DNA from 4 places in the Propionispora hippei DSM 15287 genome. Region 1 is predicted to be linked to each of the others. Evidence: riboswitches for the same ligand, from Rfam matches in the RefSeq annotation. Region 1 holds a riboswitch; each other region holds the start of a gene.
The links. Region 1 has a riboswitch for thiamine pyrophosphate ahead of thiS (sulfur carrier protein ThiS). Riboswitches for the same ligand answer to the same signal wherever they lie in the genome.

Region 1 (5,436 bases):
ATCGGCATGCACACCGGTCAGAAAAGCTTCCCGCCGCCATTCATTAAGCCCCAGCAGCGCACCGATATTGACCGAACGCAAGCCGGCGGCGCAGGCCCGTTCCGGTGCGTCCAAACGAAATTGGAAGTTCCGTTTGGGTCCTGCCGGATGAAGTTCTGCGTAAAGCAGGGGGGCATATACCTCCTGATAAAGCGTAACACCATCCACGCCAACTGCGGCCAACTGTTCGTATTCCTCACAAGTCAGGGCGTAGATTTCCATGCTGATGGAAGAAAAATAGTCTTTCAATACTTTCACGCAATCCGCAATATAGGTTACCGGCGATTCTTTAGTGCAATCACCCGTCAAAATAATAATGTGCTTCAAGCCGGTCCGGGCAATGGCTTCGGCCTCTGTCGCCACCTCATTCAGCGAAAGCTTTTTCCGGTGCAAAATATTCTTCGTATTAAATCCACAGTATAAGCACTGATTGGTACAATAATTGGACAAGTACAGCGGCGTATACAAAAGCATGGTCTTGCCAAAATGCTGGATGGTCAGCCTGCTGGCTTTTTGCGCCATGCTTTCCAGAAATCCTTCCGCCTGGGGCGACAACAGGGTTAGATAATCCAGGACCTGCAGCCGCTCCTTATGCAGCACCTGCTCCACATTGGCTGCCGTGAGCCGCGAAAAATATCCGTCAAAATCAAAGCAGTCATACCGTTTCAGTTCCCCATAGAAACTCATAGGCTCTCCTCCTGACAAAGCTTGGGCTAAATGATGCTGATCAAACTACTCCTGTAAAAACCCGGTCAGCGGCGAAGAAGCGGTCCCTTCACGGCGGATAGCGCCAGGTCGGGCCAAATACCCCTTGCGGCCTGCTTCCACGGCCTGCCTGAACGCACTGCCCATCAAAACAGGCTCTCCGGCGGTGGCAATGGCAGTATTAACAAGAACGGCAGCCGCGCCCAGTTCCATGGCCTCGGCTGCTTCCGAGGGACGGCCCAGTCCGGCATCGACAATCACAGGCACCGGTAGCTCTTCGATCAAAATCCTGATTAGTTCCTTCGTCTTTAAGCCGCGGTTGCTGCCGATAGGCGCTCCTAAAGGCATTACGGCTGCCGCCCCGGCTTCAACCATCCGTTTGGCGGCCGCCAAATCGGGTGACATGTAGGGCAGGACGATAAAGCCCTCAGCCGCTAAAGTCTCTGTCGTCTTGATGGTTTCATAATTGTCCGGCAGCAAATACCGGTTATCGGCAATCACTTCCACCTTGATCCAGTTTCCATAGCCGGCGGCCTGCGCCAGACGGGCAATGCGAACAGCCTCGGCGGCATTTCTCGCACCGGAAGTATTTGGCATGATGATACAGCCCTGAGGAATATAGGACGCCACATTTTCTTCCGGATATTGCAGATCAATCCGCCGTAAGGCGACAGTCACCACCTGTGCGCCGCAGGCAGCGACCACCTCAGGAATAACAGCATTAGCCGAAAACTTTCCTGTTCCCAAAAACAACCGGCTCTGTAATAATTGTCCGCCGATTTCCAATACATCCTTCATCGTTCAGCCTCCCCCCACAAAAGTAATGATTTCCAGTTTGTCATTCTCCTGCATACTTAGCGACGGCCAGCTATCTGATGCGACAACGGCCCCATTGAATTCAATGACAATCGTGGCCGGATTCAACTGACGGCTTTCTATGAAGTCACTGATCGTCATTGGCGCAGTAAGAACGAACGGTTTTCCGTTAACTGTAATCTGCAACCTATTCACCTCCCGGAATGATGTGCAAACTGCCCCGGACAGAATATGTTGCCGACAACGCAGGCAGGCATAAACAAAAAACGCGCTACCGGAACGATAGCGCGTCATGCATAACCAATTCATACACTTCCTACGCGGGCATTATCCCGATCAGGTTTAGAGGTAAGGTGCTTACTAGTCCACTCTCAGCCCATAACATGAGCTCCCTCGGCAATTTTATGAAATTATAATTTGATTGTAACCCCTCCGCCCTCTGCCGTCAATAACGGGACCAAAATAATTGTGCCAAAATATAATTAAATATGGTATTCAACTTCCAGCGTCTGCCGGGACGGCAGGAAACGGACTTCCCGGAACTTGCCGAAGGAAAGCCACTTATTCACCACAGCACCGGACGGACCGCCTGCAGCGGCGTATTCCTGCCGAAATAAGGCCAGATCTTCGACCGACGCCACCCGGACATAAAAGCCCTGCGGATTGAGGACAGGCACCCCGCTATAGGTATATTCCGCCAACGACACCAGCGTCTGCAGCTTGGCATTGCGCACCTTAGCGGCCAGGCCCCCGCTGGCATCCATCAAATCAAAGTCCTGCGGATATTCATAGCTGTCTCCTGTAATCGGCAGTACATCGCCCACATGGAAGTTATGGGCTTTACGCGGCAAACGTTCCAGCCGATTTTCCGAGAGAATATAATAGTATTCATCAAAGCAGCCGACGATCAATTCCTTATCCTGTTTTACCAACGAGCTTCCTGCCTTGAGGCCCTCCACCAAACCGGATACAATTCCGCCGCCGCATGTCTCGTAGCCGTCAACCAGCACAAACCGCCCGGTGACCGGATTGTTCCGGAATTCGTCAAAACAGATTTCCCGCTTCGTCCGGATAATCACTTCCGCCACATCGTTGGTATTCACCTGACCGGCGTCTTCCGTAGCTGCCAGCGTTGTAGCATCAACTACTTTGGTAATGGAATATATCTCGCACTCCACCTCCTGGGTGACTAGCTTCAGCTTATATTCCTGTCCCTTTTGCAAAGGCCTTTTGCCCATCCAGAAAATATTGGCCTTAAAGGTATTGGCAATAAGCGGAATATCCTCCTTATGAACAATCATTTCACCGCGCTGGTTAAAAAACTCATCTTCCACAGTGATCCCTACCGACATGCCGGCCTGGGAATGCTTGGTCTTATCCCGCTCCGCCCAGTACTCGATGGTTTTGATCCGGGTCGTTTTACGGCCGGGAACGACAACAATTTCATCGCCTTCCCGCAAGGTCCCCGCTTCAATCCGCCCGGCAATAATGCGCCGGTGATCAAACTTGTAAACATCCTGGATGGGAAACCGCAGCGCTTTGTCTTCCAGTCCGCGATCCTTTTCAAACAAATCCAGGGCAGTCAACAGTGGCTCTCCCTTGTACCAGGACATTTTTTCCGAATGCAGCGTAATATTCTCACCCCAAAACGCCGATACGGGAATGTATTTCAAGGGATATACCTGAAGGTTACCCAAAAATTCATGCATTTCCTTTTTGATCTGATGATAAATGGCTTCCGAATAGCCGATCAAGTCCATTTTATTGATCAGCACATATACTTTTTGAATGCCCAGCAGGGACAGAATATAGCCATGACGCTTGGATTGCTCCTGAATGCCTTCATTAGCGTCTACAATCAGCAGCGCCGCTTCGGCGTTGGCTGCGCCGGAAATCATATTCTTTAAAAATTCCTTATGCCCCGGTGCATCAATAATGACATAATCCCGCTGTTCGGTATGAAATTGCAATTGCGTGGTATCTATGGTAATGCCCTGTTTTTGCTCTTCTTCAAAGGCATCCAGCAAATAGGCGTATTCAAAAGGCTTCCCCTTTTCCTGAGAAATCCGCTTCACCCGTTCAATCGCGCCTTCGGGCAGGGATTTGGTATCATACAGCAACCGGCCAATGACGGTTGACTTTCCATGATCGACATGTCCCACTACGACGATGTTCAATGATTCTCTGGCAGCTACCATCCGTTTTCTCTCCTTTACATATAACCGTCTTTGCGCAGCTTCTGCATGGCGTAGGAATCCTCCTGATCCTGCGCCCGGCCAGCCCGCTCGCTCACCGTAGTGTGCTTCAGTTCTTCAATAATTTGCGCTACCGTCACTGCCTGGGAATCAATCTGTCCGGTACAGGGAGCACAGCCTAAACTGCGGTAGCGCTTGCCGTTTCTGGCAAAATACAAATCGACCAAGGGGATATTTTCCCGTTCAATATAGGCCCAAATATCAATTTCATTCCAGTGGAGAATAGGATGCACCCGGATATGATTTCCTTTGGGAAAATCGGTTTTAAACTGATCCCATAATTCGGGAGCCTGGTTGGTATAATCCCATTCCGAATCCTTATTTCGTTCGCTGAACACTCTTTCTTTGGACCGGGACCCTTCTTCATCCCGGCGGATGCCCAGAATCAGCCCTTCAAAGGAATACTGGGTCACAACCTGCTGCAGTCCGTCGGTTTTTAGCGCCTTGCAGCAAACCAGCCGTCCCTTATCCGGCCCCATACCGTCCCGCAGCGCCTCCTCGTTCGTGTGCACAATCAAATCCAATTGATATTCTTTGGCTATCCGGTCACGATAGGCAATCATCTCCGGTATTTTATAGGTTGTATCTACGTGAATAAACGGGAAAGGCGAATGACCAAAAAAAGCTTTTTTCGCCAACCACAATAACACGGTCGAATCTTTGCCGATGGACCACAACATACCCAATTTGCCAAACTTTTTATAGGCTTCCCGCAAAATATAAATGCTCTGTGCCTCTAAACTATCCAAATGATCCATAACTGCCTCCTTAATACGCATTTGCCTTATGTTTATCAATGGTAATCACCGTTTCCGCACCATCCGGGCCTACCATAACCCAATGGAGATAATTCTTTTCCCATCGGGTGTAGAGGTAACCGCCGCGGCCGCCGATATCCGCCCCCAGATAAAATTGAATGGCGGCAACCGGACATTCCTTGACGCAGGAAGTACAGCCCCAGCAATCCTGAGGATAGCGGATTTCGCTTTTCCTCTGTTCATCAGCATACAGCAGGCTGCCCGGACACACCTGGCGGCAACCGCCGCAGCCGATACAGTTATCTTTATTGATCCGTATGCTCATAGATCTCATCCTTCTCGACAATATTCCGCAGCACAATGCGCACTTTGCCTGCTTCCTGGCGGGAATTCACATATTTCAGCCAGTGTTCGTCATCCTGGCAGGGATAATCGGCGTTTTCCTGAAAAGCGCGCCAGCGTGTCTCTTGCCGTGCCGCCAAATGAGCAATCAGTGTTTTGCATACATACAGACGGTCAAGCAGTTCATGGATATGCATTAGTTGATGCATGTCGCCGGCACTAAGCTGCCTTGCCAGGACCAGTAACTCTTCAATACGACCTTGGGCCACCCGCAGTTTTTCCCGGTTATATACATATCCCGCCGTAATCCCGCCGGCATATTCATCCATGGTTTTCTGCATGGCTTCTTCCAGTTGTTCCGTTTGATATAAGCCGACCGACCGGGTTAAGCAAGCAAGAATTTTTTCCTGTTCCCCGTCAATCTCCGCCAAATCGGCGACAGGAGCCGGTTTGTCCTGAATATCCTCCAGGACGGCTAAAGCGGCGATTTCGGCTTCCGCCAGACAACCTGTCACATATTT
Region 2 (5,436 bases), on a different contig from region 1:
ATCGTAGAGCGCAAAATAAAAGGGAAAATCAGCCTTGGTTTTCGCATTTTGGATTTGGCGCGCTGCCTGTATCAGGAGATGGACCGGGAACTGTTCATTATTGCCCGCCCGATTATGGAAGGTCTGACTGAAGAGTGTGGCGAGACTTCGGTCTTAATGGTGCGCAGCGGCATCCATGCTGTTTGTATTCAGTCGGTGGAAAGCCAGCGGGCCATTCGCTTTTCTCTGCCGAACGGCCGGATTCTACCCTTGCATGTCAGTGCTTCCGGTAAAGTCATTTTGGCGTTTGAGGATAAAACAGTGATTGAACAGGTGCTTGCACATATCGGTGACCCCGGGCCTGTTGCCCGCGATTTGGCGACCATAAGGCAGGAAGGGTGCAGTATAACCGTTGCGGAAATTGATCAGGATGTGATGGGCATCGGCGTTCCCGTCTATGACGCCTATGGGCGGATTATGGCCAGCCTGACCATTGCCGGGCCGGTGGAACGCATGCAAAAGCAAGACCTGGCGGCGCTGGCGCAGACCGTCCGGCAGGCAGCCGGACAAATTTCGGGACGTCTCCAGCACAAGGAGCCGAGGCAGTAAATGCAGATAAAGGAGAAGATTTGGCTATGAAATATGATTTTGATACCGTAATTGACAGGACCAATAATTTTGCCGCTAAATATGATGAAATAGGCTTAAAATTCGGCCGGGAGGATTTGGTCCCCCTGTGGGTGGCCGATATGGACTTTCGCACGGCCGAACCGATTATAGAAGCCATCCGGCAGCGGGCTGAGCAGGGCATCTTTGGCTATACGTCGCGTCCTAAATCTTACTTTGCGGCAGCCAGCGAGTGGCTTAGCCGGCGCCATGGCTGGGCGGCCGATCCAAGTCTGATGCTACATAGCCCCGGTGTGGTTCCTTCGTTAAGTATGATGATTCAACATTTTACCGAACCGGGAGATAAGATCATTATTCAGTCGCCGGTATACTATCCGTTCTTTGACGTGGTGCGCAGCCATGGCCGGCAGCTATTGGAGAATCCCTTGAAAAATGTGAATGGCCGGTATGAGATGGATTATGATCACTTGGCAGAGCTTGCCGCTCAGGGTGCGAAATATCTGCTTTTGTGCAGTCCCCACAATCCGGTGGGGCGTGTCTGGCACAAGGACGAGCTGGTCCGGCTGGGCCAGATCTGCCTGCGCCACGGCGTTACCGTTATTGCCGATGAAATCCACTCTGATCTGGTCTATTCCGCACATAAACATATCCCCTTTGCCAGCATCTCGGAGGAATTCGGGCAGAATACCATTACCTGCATTGCGCCGAGTAAAACTTTCAATCTGGCCGGCCTGCAGGCTTCCATTGTCATTTTCCCCAACCGCGAATACAAAGCCCGGTTTGATGCGATTTTAGGAAACCTGGACATCCGCCGCAACAATTGCTTCAGCCTGGTGGCGGTGGAAGCGGCCTACCGTCAGGGCGAGGAGTGGCTGGAGCAGGTCAATGCCTATATTAAGGATAACTTTGCCTATATCGGCGATTTCTGCCGGACCCATATTCCCGAAATCAAACCTAATGAACCGGAAGGAACGTACCTGGTCTGGCTGGATTGTCGCGAACTGGGTTTGAACCGTACCGAACTGCACGACTTTATGCTGAACGAGGCCAAGCTGGCTTTGGACGACGGCTTCTGGTTCAGTGAGCAGGCCGACGGTTATATGCGCCTCAACGCCGCCTGCCCGCGCAGTATTTTGACCAAGGCGCTGACCCAGCTCAAACAGGCGGTTGCCGCACGCCGGGGCAAGGACTGAGTCCTTACCGGCCGGTGGCCAAGGGAATTTTGCTTTTTCCTCCCCTCATGGTGTGGTATAATTACTTATGGATAGTAATTATTTGCAATTGGAGGTCAGAGCCATGAGTCAGGAACTATGGAAAGAAGTGGAGCAATTGCAAGAAAAATTGCATGATACTATCAGCAAAAAAGGCGTAGGATCACCGGAAGCCATCCGGGTTATGCAAGCGTTTCGGGAAAAAATGGACGAATATAAACGATGTACGAAGAAACCGCTAGAGCCATAAGGCTCTTTTTTCTTACCGTGCCAATACCTGCCGCAGCCGGGATTTAAAAAAAGAGAGAACAGGAGACTGCCAGTATGAACCATATAATACGACTGCCGCAATTGGACTGCCTATTCCCCGGCCCGGCACCGGACCGGGAGGTCCTGCTGGCAGCCGGCGGCCGGGCGCCGCAGCCGGTCTGGCTGAAGGAGGCCGCTGCCGGCCGCGCCGTCTGGTGCGTCGACCACGGCATTGACTGCTGCCAACGCAGCCGGATTGTCCCTGAACGGGTGATTGGCGACGGCGACAGCGCCAGCGGGGCCGGTTGGGCCTGGGGACGGCAACTGGGTGTGCCGATGGAGGAATATCCGGCCGAAAAAAATCTTACCGACCTGCAGCTTGCCCTGCAAACCGCCGGCACGGTATACCGCCAGGCAGCTGTGGTGGTTACCGGCGTCTGGGGCGGACGGTTTGATCATGCCTTTAGCAATATCTATTCACTGACAGGCCGCGCCGCCTTAGGCCTTTCCCGCTGTTTGGCCGCCGATCAGACGGAAGTGCTCCTCCTGCTGCAAGGCGAAGACGCGGTCCGGCTTACCTGGCGCGCTGCGCCTGAGGTTATATCACTCCTGCCCTTGTCCGGCACCTGCAGCGGCGTGAGCATCCAGGGCGTCCACTGGCCGCTGGACAGGGTGGAACTGCTGAGCACCCTGCCTTATGCCGTCAGCAACCGCCCGGCCGCGGCCGAGGTCAGCGTGGCCCTGAACGGCGGCAGTCTGGGGGTCTACCTGTGCTGGCAGAGCGCTCATGTAGCGGCGGACAGTTGACAAGACAGATGGTGCGCTATAGAATAATAACCATAAAAAGAGCATAACACTGTGCTAGGGGTGCCAGGTGCGGAGCACTGGGCTGAGAAATGATCTAATCATTAACCCTTCACCTGATCTGGGTCATGCCAGCGTAGGGAAGCGAAACGTTTTTTAACCGCATTCCTCGGGAATGCGGTTTTTTGCATAGCTGATATGATTACATAGGAGATGAGAAAGATGGAAGAGACAACCTGGTTAAACGCTATCTGGCTGCTTTCCGAAAACCCGGCCAGCCTATTCGCCCTGATCGGAATGGTGGCGCTGCTGGCAGCGTTTGCCTATATAAAAAAAATCACTATCCATACCCGGCTGCTGGTTCATATCGGTCTGGCGCTGGCCCTGACGGTGGTGCTGCACACCTTCCGGCTGTATCATATGCCTCAGGGCGGCAGTGTCACGCTGGGAGCCATGCTGCCGCTCCTGCTGCTGTCCTTCCGCTACGGGCCGGTGGTGGGCTATCTGGCAGGTTTTGTCTACGGGCTGCTTAACCTGCTGCAGGACCCTTATATTTTGCATCCTGTCCAGGTGCTGTTCGATTACCCCCTGCCGTACATGGCCATGGGCTTGGCCGGCTTTTTTCGGGACCGGCCGTTCTTAGGCGCGACGGTTGCCGTAGTCGGCCGGTTTATCTGTCATTTTATATCGGGCGTTGTTTTTTTCGCCAGCTATGCGCCGGAGGGGGTATCTCCCTATTGGTATTCCCTGGTGTTTAACGGCAGCTACCTGCTGCCGGAGCTGATCATTTGCCTGGTTATTCTTAAAGTACTGCCGGTTGGCAGAGTGCTGCAGACCATCCAAAAATAACCGGCCTTTTCCAGTGCCTGCTTTTCATATTTTTGTGACGGCGGGGCAAACTAACAGCGTAATTCAATCGGGAAGGAGTAGCGCTATGAAAAAGAGAAGACCTGCTTACGCGCCCAATGAACGGGGCTATTTTGAACCGGTTCGCCGCAAGGTATATTCGTCGAAACATGTCCGGATCTTTCCCGACCCGATTGCCGACGATATTGTGGCCAACAATATTTCCAATGTAGAATTTGACTATACCTATGACCGGGGAGAGCTGATCTGACAGCTCTCCCTTTTTTGTTTCGTCGCTGGCCTTGATCAGCAGCCGGCGGCGCCAGTGGAAAAAAAGGACGTCCTGACGGGCGCCCTGGTGTATAAAATCAGAAGGCAAAATTGCCGTTTTTAAAAACAGGAATTTGCTGTCCCTGCCGGGTGGTGCCGAGGATTTCCAGATCGGCGGTGCCGAGCATAAAATCCTCGTGGACCAGTGAATCGTTTACGCCTTTTTGCGCCAGTTCTTCCGCCGTGTAGTTCTCACTGTTGGCGAGGCAGACCGGATAGGCCTTGCCGAAGGCTAAATGGCAGGAGGCGTTTTCATCGAATAGGGTGTTGTAAAACAAAATGTTGGCATTAGAGATAGGAGAGTCGAAGGGTACCAGCGCCACTTCACCCAGATAGCTGGCTCCCTCGTCGGTTTCCAGCAGGTGTTTCAGGCTCTCGTAGCCTGTTTTGGCTGTGAAATCGACAATTTTGCCGTCAGTGAAGGTCAGCATGAAGCCGTCGATCAGATTGCCGTTGTAGTTAAGCGGCTTGGAGCTGACGACCTTGCCATTGACGCCTGTCCGTTGAGGCAGGGTGAAGACTTCCTCGGTCGGCATGTTGGCGATGAATTCCCGTCCGTCCGGCGTGTGCTCGGAGCCGCCCAGCCAGATATGGCCTTCCGGCAGCTCGACAGTCAGGTCGGTACCCAGCGAATTTTTATAATGAAGCGTTTTAAAGTTGTGGCCGTTTAGGAAATCCAGCCGCTGCTGCAGGTTTTGCTTGTGGCTGTTCCAGGCGGCCACCGGATCGGGTGTATCCACCCGCACGACCTGGCAGATCAGTTCCCAGAGTCTGGCAATGGCCGCTTCCTCCGACAGGTCCGGGAATACCTTTTTGGCCCAGGCCGCGGTGGGAACGGATACGACGCACCAGGTGTTCTGGTTGCTCATCAGACGCTCCCGGTACTCGCGCAGCGCTGTGCTGCCGGCCTTCTGGGCCTTGGCGATGCGGCCCGGTTCAATGTCCTTCAGCAGCTCGGGATCGGAGGCGGCAATACTGACGAAAGCAGCCCCCTGTCGCACATAGGTCATATACAGCTCTTTTTGCCAGTCGGGATATTCGCTGAATACCTCTTCCGGCGCATGGGTGTAGCGGATTTTGGTGAATAATTCGTCGCGCCAGACGATGACCACATCCCGGGCACCTTCCTTGTAGGCGGTTTCCGCCAGAGCCCGGCTAAAGGGCGCGCTTTCAATGGGGGAATTGATAACCAGCGTCTGGTTTTTCTCTAAGTTAATACCGGTTTTTACAATCAAACGGGCATATTTTTCAAGCAATTGCGTATTCATGGACAGTCTCCCTTCTGGTGGTTTACACGTCAGGATATGCAGCGCCGGCCGCTTATGTGCCGGATGAAAACGAGCCGTGACAGCTAACTTTTGGTGGCGGCCGCTTCTTCCCGCAGCGCCCG
Region 3 (5,436 bases), on a different contig from region 1:
GTATCGACCACTCTGGAAACAGAATTCCGGGTGACCGTGGAGCAACTGGAAAGCCGGGTCACCCCCCGTACCAAACTATTAATTATCGGCTATCCCAACAATCCCACCGGTGCCGTTATGCCCCGGGAGGAGCTTGAAAAAATCGCCGGTTTTGCCAAAAAGCACGATCTCATTGTTGTTTCCGACGAAATCTACGGTAAGCTGACCTATGACGGCCAACACACCTGTTTTGCTTCCCTGCCGGATATGAAAGACCGTACCATTTTGCTGGATGGTTTTTCTAAGGCCTACGCCATGACCGGCTGGCGCATCGGCTATGCTATGGGCAACCCCGATTTTATTGCGGCCATGACTAAAATTCATCAGTATACCATGCTTTGCGCGCCGATAACCGCCCAGATCGCCGCTATTGAAGCCCTGCGGCGCGGCGAAAAGGCTGTACAGCAGATGGTCGGCGAGTACAACTTCCGCCGGCGACTCATGCTGGACGGTCTGCACAACGCCGGTTTAGCCTGTTTTGAGCCTAAGGGCGCCTTTTACATCTTTCCTTCTATTAAGGAGACCGGCTTGTCGTCCTTGGCTTTTGCCGAACAATTGTTGAAAGCAGAGAAAGTGGCTTTAGTCCCCGGCGATGCCTTCGGCATCTGCGGCGAAGGCTTTGTCCGCTGTTCCTACGCCACCTCCAGCGACAATCTGGCCGAGGCTCTGGAGCGCATTGCCTGTTTCGTCAAGCGGCTATCCCGCTAGAAATATAAAAAGACCGTGAAGACAGGCGTTCCTGCCTTCACGGTCTTTTCCGTTTATAAAAACTACTCCTTGACCTTGTTATATAACGCAATAAAATAGAACACAATGGCAATGATACCGGCAATCTGGATAAAGGTTAAATTATGAATGTCCAAAATAGCAATCCATGCCACAAACAGCACCGATAAGATTTTATCTTTTGTCGAAAGCTTTTTAAACAAACGCTTGCTTCCCCCTTTTGCTCTAGCTGCTATTATCATACCACAGATTGTCTAAAAATTCTAACCCAAATGGAATAACCCCGCAGCCGGCCGGGGCTGCGGGGTCGAAAAAATAAAGAAATGAAATCAGGGAGAAAACATCTCTTTATTTGTCCCGGTATCTCCGAGATATTTTTAGTATACCCCTTTTTTCTTTGAATTCCGTTTAGCTTGAAACTATTTTTGCTGTTTTTTCTTACGGCGCATTTTCAAACTAAACGGAATATCCAGGGCGAGTGATTTTTGCGCCAAACGAGTTATACCCTAAAGGGCACGCGAACTTTTGCAGGAATAGTGGTCCTATTGCAAATTTTTTAATGAAGTATGGCACAGATAGCGCTGTCAGGGGCCGTTTCATATAGTTTTGAAAACACGTCCGGCAATCAAACGGAAGGTTTTTTTCCGGTGCCGGCGAATTGTACAGGATATGACAGAAAGGACAAAGCGATGATCTACACAATTACCTTTTCCATTGGCTCCCAGCAGCCTGATTATGACCGTCTTACCGCCGCACTCCGCGCCTTGGGTGATGCCATACCGGCCTTGCCGTCCGTGTGGCTGCTGGACAGCCCCTATGACGCCAACCAGATTTTCGAGGCCATCGGCCGCTATCTGGCTCACGAGGACCGGCTGTTTGTCGCCGAAATTACCGACAACAGCATGGGCTGGATTGAGGAGCCGGCCAGTTATTGGCTGTCGCAAAAATTCGGACTCTATTAAAAAACATTGTTTCTTCCAAACAGGCCGGTTATCTGCCGGCCTGTTTTTGCTGTCCTCCCACTTGGCGCACCAGCTTAAGCAATATGGCTGAGATAACCATGACCGGTATGGTCGCGCCGGCGATAAAATCAACCTCCAGCATTTGATAATACAGCCAAACCCCAATACCCCAAACGGCCAACGCCGGCCAGTCAACCAAGAGACCTGCTGTCACCTGCCGGCGGCCGTGCCAGAAATAATCGCTGAACAGAACAGCAAACAGCGGTGCAAAAACTGAGCCAATGGCCAGCAAAAAGTCCTGATAAAGTTCCATATCCACCGCAAGCGCCAGTGCCGTACCAATTGCCGTCAGTACTAACGCCATCCATTTTTCATTCCAGGCCGGCACCAGATTGGCAAAACTGACGCCGGCGGAATAGGCATCCATAAACGTAGTCGTCACAGTGGCCAGCACAATAATGCCCAGGGCGCCAAAGCCCAGACCGGCGGCCAGCATCATGGCCGACGGATCGGCACTGCCGCTCACCAGCGCCGCCCCCAGGCCGATAATATACATCCAGCAGCTGCCAATAAAATAGCCGGCCCAACTGCCCCACACGGCACCCTGGCGGCTTTGGGCAAAACGGGTGTAGTCGGCGATCAGCGGCAGCCAGGATAACGGCATAACCACGCTCAGCTCCAACGCCCCGCCAAAAGATATGCCGCCAACCGCCTCTTTGGTCAAAGCGCCGGTATCATGAAAGACTACCTGGCTCAACAGCGCCGTTACGCCCAGCAGTAATACCACTGCAGCCATATTCAGTTTTTTCCAGCCTCCTTCGCGGCCCAGCGCAATCCATAGAGCCACCAGCGCGCCAATAAAAAGACTCCATACTTGCAGCTGGTCCCAGCCCCACAACAGCCTGGTCACATCATTGGCTGAACGGGCGGCTGAAATGATCATGACTGCCGTCCAACCCACCAGTTGCAAAATATTTAAAGCAGAAAAAAGATAAGAGCCATATACCCCAAAAGAAATTCGCGTAGAAAATAAAGCTGGAATTCCCTCGCGGGCACCAATGTAGCCGCCCAAGGCCAGCAGCGTCGTTCCGGCCAGATGACCGAGGATCACCGCCAGCAGCCCCTGCTTAAATCCCAGCGGCGCCAATAGTCCGCCGGTCATAATCTCAGCGATTGATACCGCCGCACCAAACCATAAAAATAAAAAATGACTTCCCCGTACCGTCCGGTTATTTTCCTGCATCTTAGTTCGTTCCTTTCCTAACAACCATTGATTTTCTTATCCTGGCTCCCATTAAAAGATTAGAAAGACTGCAAAGACCCCAAGCTTTTAGTGGAAGTTCAGTATTACATCCTACGGGATAAAAAAACTGCTTTCAATTCCCATCAGCCCAGTCAATAAAAAAAGCATCCTCACGGATGCTAACGGTTAAAAACAGGCCCTTCTATCCGTCATCCCTCCGCTGGCATTATCCAGATCAGGTTACAGGTCATAGACATATCGGGTCTATATCTCAGCCGGCCTTCCCAGCCCCCTGTGACAGGTATGTAATTGGTATCAGCGTATCACAGATTTATCAAAAGGTCAATTTATTCCGGAAAGAGCTGCCGCAAAAACCCTGCTGTCTGCCTGGCAATGCCGTTGGCGTCGAGACTATACTTTTTTAGCAGCAGGGCATGAGCGCCATGCTCAATAAACTCATCCGGCAGCCCCAGGCGCAGCACACGGCTACCCGCCAGCCCCTGGTCGCTAAGACATTCCAGAACGGCAGATCCAAAGCCGCCAGCCAGCACATTTTCCTCCACCGTAATCAACGGACCGGTTTCCGCTAACAGGTGAATAACTGACCGGTCCAGCGGTTTAACAAAGCGGGCATTGACTACCCCGGCGTCAATACCCTGTTCCTGCAATTGCGCGGCAGCTTGTTGGCAGGGGTTTACCATGGAGCCGATAGCAACCAGGTTAACATCCCGCCCCAGCCGTAATACTTCGGCCTGCCCGACAGGCAAAACCTGCAGCGGTTCACTCAAATCGACCCCGATCCCGATCCCGCTGCCTCGCGGGTAGCGCAGGGCTACCGGCCGATTTCCCTGCAGCGCCGTATACAGCATATGTCGCAGTTCCCCCTCGTCCTTCGGAGCCATGCAGATCAGATTGGGTATATGCCGGAGATAGGAATAATCAAACACACCGTGATGCGTCGGACCGTCTTCCCCTACCAGACCGGCCCGGTCAAGAGCTAGCACCACCGGCAGCTCCTGCAGACAGACATCGTGCAGCACCTGATCATAAGCCCGCTGGCCAAAGGTGGAATAAAGCGCAATGACCGGTTTCTTCCCCTCACAGGCCATCGCCGCCGCCATGGTCACCGCATGAGGTTCGGCAATACCTACATCAAAAAAACGGGCCGGGAAACGGCCGGCAAAAGCTTTTAGCCCCGTTCCTTCCGGCATAGCTGCCGTAATGGCGGCTATATTTTTATCGGCTTCCGCCAGGGTCAGCAAGGTGTCACCAAATACCCGGGTATAGGTGGGTGGTCCGTCCTTTTTGATAATCTCGCCGGTGGCCGCATGAAAAGGTCCTACCCCATGAAAGATATCGGCATTTCGTTCGGCTGGAGCATATCCTTTTCCCTTGCGGGTCAGCACATGGAGGACAACGGGGCCGCTCATTTGCTTTGCTTTTTCCAACAGTCCGGTCAGGTCGGCCAGGTCGTGTCCGTCGATCGGACCGAGATAGGTAAAACCCAACTCTTCAAACAGCATCCCCGGAATAAAGAAATGCCGCACACTGTCTTTCAGCCGCTCCGCCGTCTGAACCATCCGGTCACCGATCGAGGGAATACGCCGCAGCAAATGTTCAAGGTCTTGTTTGACCTTCGCATAACCGGGAGCCGTCCGTATTTTGGCAAGATAGCCGGACATGGCGCCTACATTCCTGGCAATGGACATCTCATTGTCATTCAGTACCACAATCAGTTTGGTGCCGATATGCCCGGCGTGATTCAAAGCTTCATAAGCTTGCCCGCCAGTCAACGACCCGTCGCCGATTACCGCCAACACGTGATTGTCCTGTCCCGACATATCCCGCGCCACCGCCATGCCGACAGCCGCCGAGATGGACGTACTGGCGTGGCCGGTGGCAAACGCGTCATGTTCGCTTTCACTGCGCTTCGGGAAGCCGCTGATACCGCCCATTTGCCGCAACTCATGCAAGGCACCGCCCCGCCCCGTCAATATTTTATGGACATAAGACTGGTGACCCACATCCCAGATCATTTTATCCTGTGGGCTGTCAAACACTTTATGCAAAGCCAGGGTAAGCTCCACCACCCCCAGATTGGGAGCCAGATGGCCGCCTGACCGGGCTACCGTTTCAATAATCAGGCTGCGGATTTCTCCCGCCAGCAAAGTAAGTTCGGCAAAAGTCAGCTTCTTAATATCTTGCGGACTGTTGACACGTTCTAAGAAAGTATGCAAAATTCGTTCTCCCTCCTGAAACTAATACCAGAATATAGTTCGCCATGTTGGAAGAAATCCCCTGCCATTTTGCACAAAAGTTCATTTTTGCTGCTCCGCCAACTTTGAAACTGGAAGCTGCGGCGAGGCAAAGTTTTGTCAGCCAAGACGCCTATATGTCGACTGACGACCACGCCGGCTGACGAAATTTTGACCGTCAGCAATTTCTGTTTACAAGGTTTATGGAGCA
Region 4 (5,436 bases), on a different contig from region 1:
CCGTAAGAGCATTGGTCCAGCCAGTATTGCATCCGCTCGGCGCCAATATCACGGGCCATAGCCTGATAATACCAGACTACGGAATAGCGCATGGCCGACCCCAGCGTATGATCCCGGTTCCACACCGCCAACCCACGGTCGGTGCCATCCCAGCGCTTCACATCGTACTCGTCCTGCACTGCTTTGGTCTGCAACCCAATCAGCGAGTTCATGATCTTAAAGGTAGAGCAAGGCGACTGCCGGACATTCGCTCTGGCCGGATTGTAGACAAACATTTTGCCGGTTTGCATATCTTTTAAAATGAATGTTCCTTCCTGGCGGGGGAAAAATTCGTCCACCTTGACGGCAGTTACATCCAAAGGAATCACCTTAGGCTCCTGCTGCCGTGCCGATACAGATACCACTGCCACAATCCCCACAAGCATACTTAACAAAAGAATCAGCCCTGTCATGATTGTACTCTTTTTCATAACTTCACCCCTGTTTTTCTTCTATACGTCCATTATAATAGCTTACTTAACAAGGAACCATGTCAGGAGTATGACAGGTTGCTGATTTTTGCCTGACAAGCTGCAGACTATACTTTCGCCAGGCTGGCAGGCTCATTAAATCAGCGGCTCCCTAGGATAGAGCCACCACAATGGCCCCGGCGGCGATAAGTGCAACGCCGATACCATTTAACAGGCTGATGTTTTCACCCAGCAGCACGACAGCCAGAATCGTGGCCATCACAACACTCAGCTTGTCAATAGGCGCTACCTGTGATACCTTGCCGTACTTAAGGGCCAGGAAATAAAACAACCAGGACAGGGCCCCGGCTATACCGCTAAGCACAATAAATAAAAACGTCCTTTTATCGGCTAAAATGACCGGTATTTGCTTAACACTACCCTGCAGTACCACCACTCCCATTAAAAAAATAGCCATTACGATCGACCGGACGGCTGTAGCCGAGTTGGCGTCCACCGTCTGCAGGCCAATCTTGCCAAAAATAGCCACCAGCGCCGCCGTTACAGCCGATAGCAAGGAGAATACCAGCCATAAATAATCCAATTCACCTACTCCCTTTCTTTCCACTATACTATGCAATCGCGCAATATCCGTCAACTCTCCCCAGCGGACAATAGGTCTCTCACCTTCGCCGCTATCGGAATATCGGCCGGAGCAAATGGATAGCCGGTAATTGTGTTCCTATCAACCCAGGCAAGTCCGTCATGAACGGTCAGTCGCAAATTGCCGTTTTGCCAGGTGACGATATAGGCCATTAACCGGATGACGCCCCGACCGTAGTCGTAGATGCTTTCGGTCAAAAAATCTCCCACCGTGACTTCGATTTGAAGCTCCTCCCGGATTTCCCGTTGCAGACATTCCTGCGGTGTCTCCCCGTCTTCAATCTTGCCACCGGGAAACTCCCATAGATTCTCCAGCGCGTCACCTGTTCGCCGTTTAGCGATTAGGCACTTACCGTCCTTTAATAAAACAGCGGCCGTTACATGTCGCATGACCCAAGCTCCTTTAGACAATAATGATGATGACGGCGCGATATCCCTACCGGTTAGCAGACCGTCCACCTAATGGCTTTGCTAAATTCCTCGTCAGTCAGACTGTATATAGTATCCAGCAAATTGGCCCGGAACATGCCGGTGCCTTTCACCGGCAGGGAAAGTTCACCGCAGATGCCTAAAAACGCCGTCGCCAACACCGCGCCGGCCAAAATACGACCGGTTGAAATAAAGCTGGCCACCAGCACATTGAGCATACAGCCGGTTCCCGTGATCCTCGCCAGCATGTCACAGCCATTTTCCAGCAGGAAAACGGTCCGGCCATCGGTAATCACATCCACCCGGCCGGTTACGGTGATAACTGCGCCAGTGGCCAGTGAGAGCTCCCGCAGCCAGCGCAAGGTATCGGCCATATTATCCCCGGCCAGGCTGTCCTGTTCGCCAGCATCAATTCCCTGGGCATGACTTTCTCCTTTGCTAAGCGTCTTGATTTCCGACATGTTGCCTTTGATCACGTCAGGGCGGCATTCGGCAATAAACTCCCTGGCAAAGTCAAGACGCAGGCGGCTGCAGCCCACGCCGACCAGATCAAGCACCGAAGGCAGCTTCCGTTCGCCGGCCACTTTGCCGGATACACGCATAGCCGCCATGCGGCTGTCGGTTATATTGCCTAAATTGACCGCCAAGGCAGCTGCCGTCGCCGTAATGCCGGCCACTTCGGCCGGATGCTCCGCCATGATCGGCTTGGCCCCGACGGCCAGGACAGCATTGGCGCAGTCATTGATCGAGATGGGATTGGTAATGCAGTGAATGAGCGGCCTGCGTTCCTGCACCTCCCGCCGGACAGCCAGCAGTCCGGCAAGCGAGACATCAGCCTTTGTCATAGACCACCGCTCCTAACCGGTTCTGACATACTGCCAGCATACCCGTTTTTTTCAAAGCTGTCAAAAATACATAGGCAATCGAGCCGCCGATCAGCGTAGCTGCGGTAAAGAGCGGCAGATAAAAGGTCCAGGTCAGCCCTGCCTTGCCCCACAGAAAGGTCATCACCGGATAGGAAACAAGGGCACCGATTACGCCTGTGCCAAGCACCTCGCCAATAACAGCCCAGATCAGCCGTCCCTTAAAATACCGGTACAACAGACCTGACAGCAGGGCGCCAAATACCGCGCCGGTCAACGCCAATGGCGGGATGCCCATCAGCATCATCCGGATGATACCAATCAGTGTAGCGCACAGCAAAGAATACCAGGGTCCCAATAAAACAGAACATACGATATTGATCACATGGGCCATCGGGCACATCCCTTCAATCCGCAGGATAGGGGAAATTACCACGCCAATGGCCACCAGCATGGATAACATCACCATCTTTAAGAGTCCCTCATTTCGATTCATCAAAAACACCTCATCTGTAATCATCTATGGCAAGCATGTACATGCTTAATCCCTGTCAACAGGCTATGCCGGACAGGGATTAAATTACAGCAAGGTATATAAAACAAAACTACATAGCAGTCCCCCTCTGGCATAGCCATCAGACCGGTCGAGGCTCCAAAGCCTCCTCTCATCCCGAAACACGGGCTCCCTCGCTATGTAGCTGTCGTTTGCCATCCGGTGCAGGACGCTCCTCCTCCACCGAGTGCTCCATTCGGCAAGAACTAAACCTTGCCGCTGAAACCTACGAACAATAAAAAAAAGGATACACCTGCCGGCATATCCCTGCTCTAGCTATACATCATAGCAACACAATTCACATTCCTACGTTGGCATTATCCAAATCAGGTATATGGGTCAAAGTTCGATTACTTCCTCTCAGCCTGCTACACAAGCTCCCCGAAGAATATGTGGTTTTATTTATTATATCATACAGGCTCACTCTCGGTAAATATAAGAAGTACCTTTTATGGCTGCTTAGCACCGGCTTTTGCCGCCTGCTCCTCGGCATATAAATCTGCCGGATTCTTCTGGGAAGGAACATCGAAATAAGCCTCCAGCATTTTGCGGGCAATCGGCACGGCCGAATCGGCGCCAAAACCACCCTGCTCAATCAGAACAGCCACCACGATCTGCGGATCATCAAACGGCGCATAGGCCACAAACCAGCCATGATCATCGCCATGAGGATTTTCCGCCGTACCCGTTTTGCCGGCGATCGGAATGGGAAAGCCGGCGAAGGTAGACGCCGCCGTACCACCGGGCAAAGCGACATCCCGGAGAGCGCTCCGGATGAGATTAAGTGTTTTAGCCGATATATTGATCGTTCCCACTTCCTCCGGCTGAAAGGTCTGAATGATTTTTCCGTCGGGACTGGCAATTTTACTGACAAGGTAGGGGCGGTAACGATGTCCGCCGTTAGCTATCTGAGCCATAACATTGGCCACCTGCAGCGGCGTCGCCAGTTGGAATCCCTGCCCGATAGCGGCGTCAAAGGTTTCCGACAGGTACCAGTCTTCGTCGTACACTTTCATTTTATACTTTTTATTTGCCACCAGACCGTTCGATTCACCCGGCAGCTTGATGCCGGTGTATTCACCAAGACCGAACATTCTTGCATACTTTTCCAGATTGTCGATGCCCAGCCGGTTGCCCATTTCATAAAAATACACATTATCCGATTTGGACAACGCCTCGCGGAAATCGATCAGGCCCAGCGCTTCATTCTGCGCGTTTCCCTTGGGAATAATCCAGTGCTTGCCTGTATCGAGAATCTTTTCTTCCGGCGTCACCTTACCCAGTTCCAACGCTGCCGTGCCTGTCACAATTTTAAAGGTAGAACCCGGCGGATATTCACCGGCAATCACCCGGTTCTGCATGGGATTGAACGGATTATCGTTGATTATCTTCCAGTCTTTTTCCGAGATGCCGCCATTAAACAGGTTGGGATTAAAGGCCGGCCGGCTGACCATCGCCAGCACCTCACCGGTCTTAGGGTTGATCGCCACGGCGGCGCCGGCTTTCGCTTTGCTGTTGCCCAGCTTGTTTTGCAAATAGGTAAGCTGCCTGTCCATCGCCTCTTCCGTAGCCTTCTGGACGCGATAATCAATGGTAAGCCACAGGTCATTGCCGGGAACCGGCTCCTTCCGACCAAGTCGCTGGATGGGGCGCCCGGTCACATCCACTTCGACCTGCTCACCGCCGTCCACACCGCGCAGTGTCTTGTCATAGACCTGCTCCAGACCGGACTTGCCCAGAATGTCACCACTTTTATAACCGTCGGCTTTCCCTTTTTCCAGTTCGTTGTCGTTGATTTCCCCTACGTAGCCGAACATATGAGCGCCAAGGTCATTATATATATAGCTGCGCACCGCCTGGATCGCCAGTACCACGCCAGGCAGATCGCTTTTGTGTTCTTCGATCCTGGCCACAATGTCCTGCCCCACATCGTTTTTCACGATAACCGGATTTAACGGATTTTCCTCCTTTTTAACTTTGCTGTTGATCTCCTCCGGCTTAATCTTGAGGATGTCAGCCAACCTAACAATAACCTCCTGTGAAACCGGTCCGTCAATCGGCATCAGGGACACCGAAAAACCGGGCCGGTTGTTCACCAGTGGCGTTCCGTTGCGGTCATAGAAGGTTCCCCGCGGCGCCGTAACGGTAATCAGGCGAATGCGATTTTGCTCGGCCAAAGTGTGAAAGTAATCACCCTTTATGATCTGAAGGTAAGCTAATCTGCCCATAAGCGCCAAAATAACTATAATGACAATAAACCCTAACACATCCACCCGGTTTTTCGACCTGCTTACCATCGTAAAGCCTCTCTTTTCTATGTAGAATTCGACTCTATACCAGTCTATCAAATTTACATAATCAGTTCAATGTAAAAGTTTTTACAGGCTTTTCACTGCAACCGGTTCGATGACTAATCACGCAAAAAGCAGAAAAGGGTACTCTACTTTTCACGTAAAGTCCCTCGCGATTCCCTGCTACC

Region 2: linked by a shared signal. The riboswitch ahead of thiT (energy-coupled thiamine transporter ThiT) and the one ahead of thiS (sulfur carrier protein ThiS) in region 1 are both predicted to bind thiamine pyrophosphate.
Region 3: linked by a shared signal. The riboswitch ahead of cytX (putative hydroxymethylpyrimidine transporter CytX) and the one ahead of thiS (sulfur carrier protein ThiS) in region 1 are both predicted to bind thiamine pyrophosphate.
Region 4: linked by a shared signal. The riboswitch ahead of thiW (energy coupling factor transporter S component ThiW) and the one ahead of thiS (sulfur carrier protein ThiS) in region 1 are both predicted to bind thiamine pyrophosphate.

Annotation. Positions count from the first base shown of each region.
Region 1 covers NZ_FQZD01000038.1:20,657-26,092, reverse strand. Annotated here, with positions in the region: gene thiH (2-iminoacetate synthase ThiH) at 1-726, opposite strand, end outside; gene F3H20_RS16235 (thiazole synthase) at 772-1,542, opposite strand; gene thiS (sulfur carrier protein ThiS) at 1,546-1,746, opposite strand; TPP riboswitch at 1,856-1,965, opposite strand; gene F3H20_RS16225 (sulfate adenylyltransferase subunit 1) at 2,043-3,758, opposite strand; gene cysD (sulfate adenylyltransferase subunit CysD) at 3,773-4,573, opposite strand; gene F3H20_RS16215 (4Fe-4S dicluster domain-containing protein) at 4,584-4,898, opposite strand; gene F3H20_RS16210 (adenylyl-sulfate reductase subunit alpha) at 4,879-5,436, opposite strand, start outside.
Region 2 covers NZ_FQZD01000015.1:72,974-78,409, forward strand. Annotated here, with positions in the region: gene F3H20_RS10570 (IclR family transcriptional regulator) at 1-588, shown strand, start outside; gene F3H20_RS10575 (MalY/PatB family protein) at 615-1,799, shown strand; gene F3H20_RS19905 (hypothetical protein) at 1,903-2,067, shown strand; gene F3H20_RS10580 (thiamine diphosphokinase) at 2,142-2,873, shown strand; TPP riboswitch at 2,920-3,030, shown strand; gene thiT (energy-coupled thiamine transporter ThiT) at 3,093-3,719, shown strand; gene F3H20_RS10590 (hypothetical protein) at 3,805-3,987, shown strand; gene F3H20_RS10595 (aminopeptidase) at 4,085-5,314, opposite strand; gene F3H20_RS10600 (class I adenylate-forming enzyme family protein) at 5,398-5,436, opposite strand, start outside.
Region 3 covers NZ_FQZD01000036.1:2,393-7,828, reverse strand. Annotated here, with positions in the region: gene F3H20_RS15770 (aminotransferase class I/II-fold pyridoxal phosphate-dependent enzyme) at 1-747, shown strand, start outside; gene F3H20_RS19995 (hypothetical protein) at 810-968, opposite strand; gene F3H20_RS15765 (hypothetical protein) at 1,413-1,727, shown strand; gene cytX (putative hydroxymethylpyrimidine transporter CytX) at 1,756-2,970, opposite strand; TPP riboswitch at 3,166-3,275, opposite strand; gene dxs (1-deoxy-D-xylulose-5-phosphate synthase) at 3,318-5,207, opposite strand.
Region 4 covers NZ_FQZD01000016.1:39,685-45,120, reverse strand. Annotated here, with positions in the region: gene blaOXA (class D beta-lactamase) at 1-470, opposite strand, end outside; gene F3H20_RS10890 (EamA family transporter) at 622-1,053, opposite strand; gene F3H20_RS10885 ((deoxy)nucleoside triphosphate pyrophosphohydrolase) at 1,104-1,502, opposite strand; gene thiM (hydroxyethylthiazole kinase) at 1,556-2,386, opposite strand; gene thiW (energy coupling factor transporter S component ThiW) at 2,373-2,900, opposite strand; TPP riboswitch at 3,243-3,351, opposite strand; gene mrdA (penicillin-binding protein 2) at 3,407-5,254, opposite strand.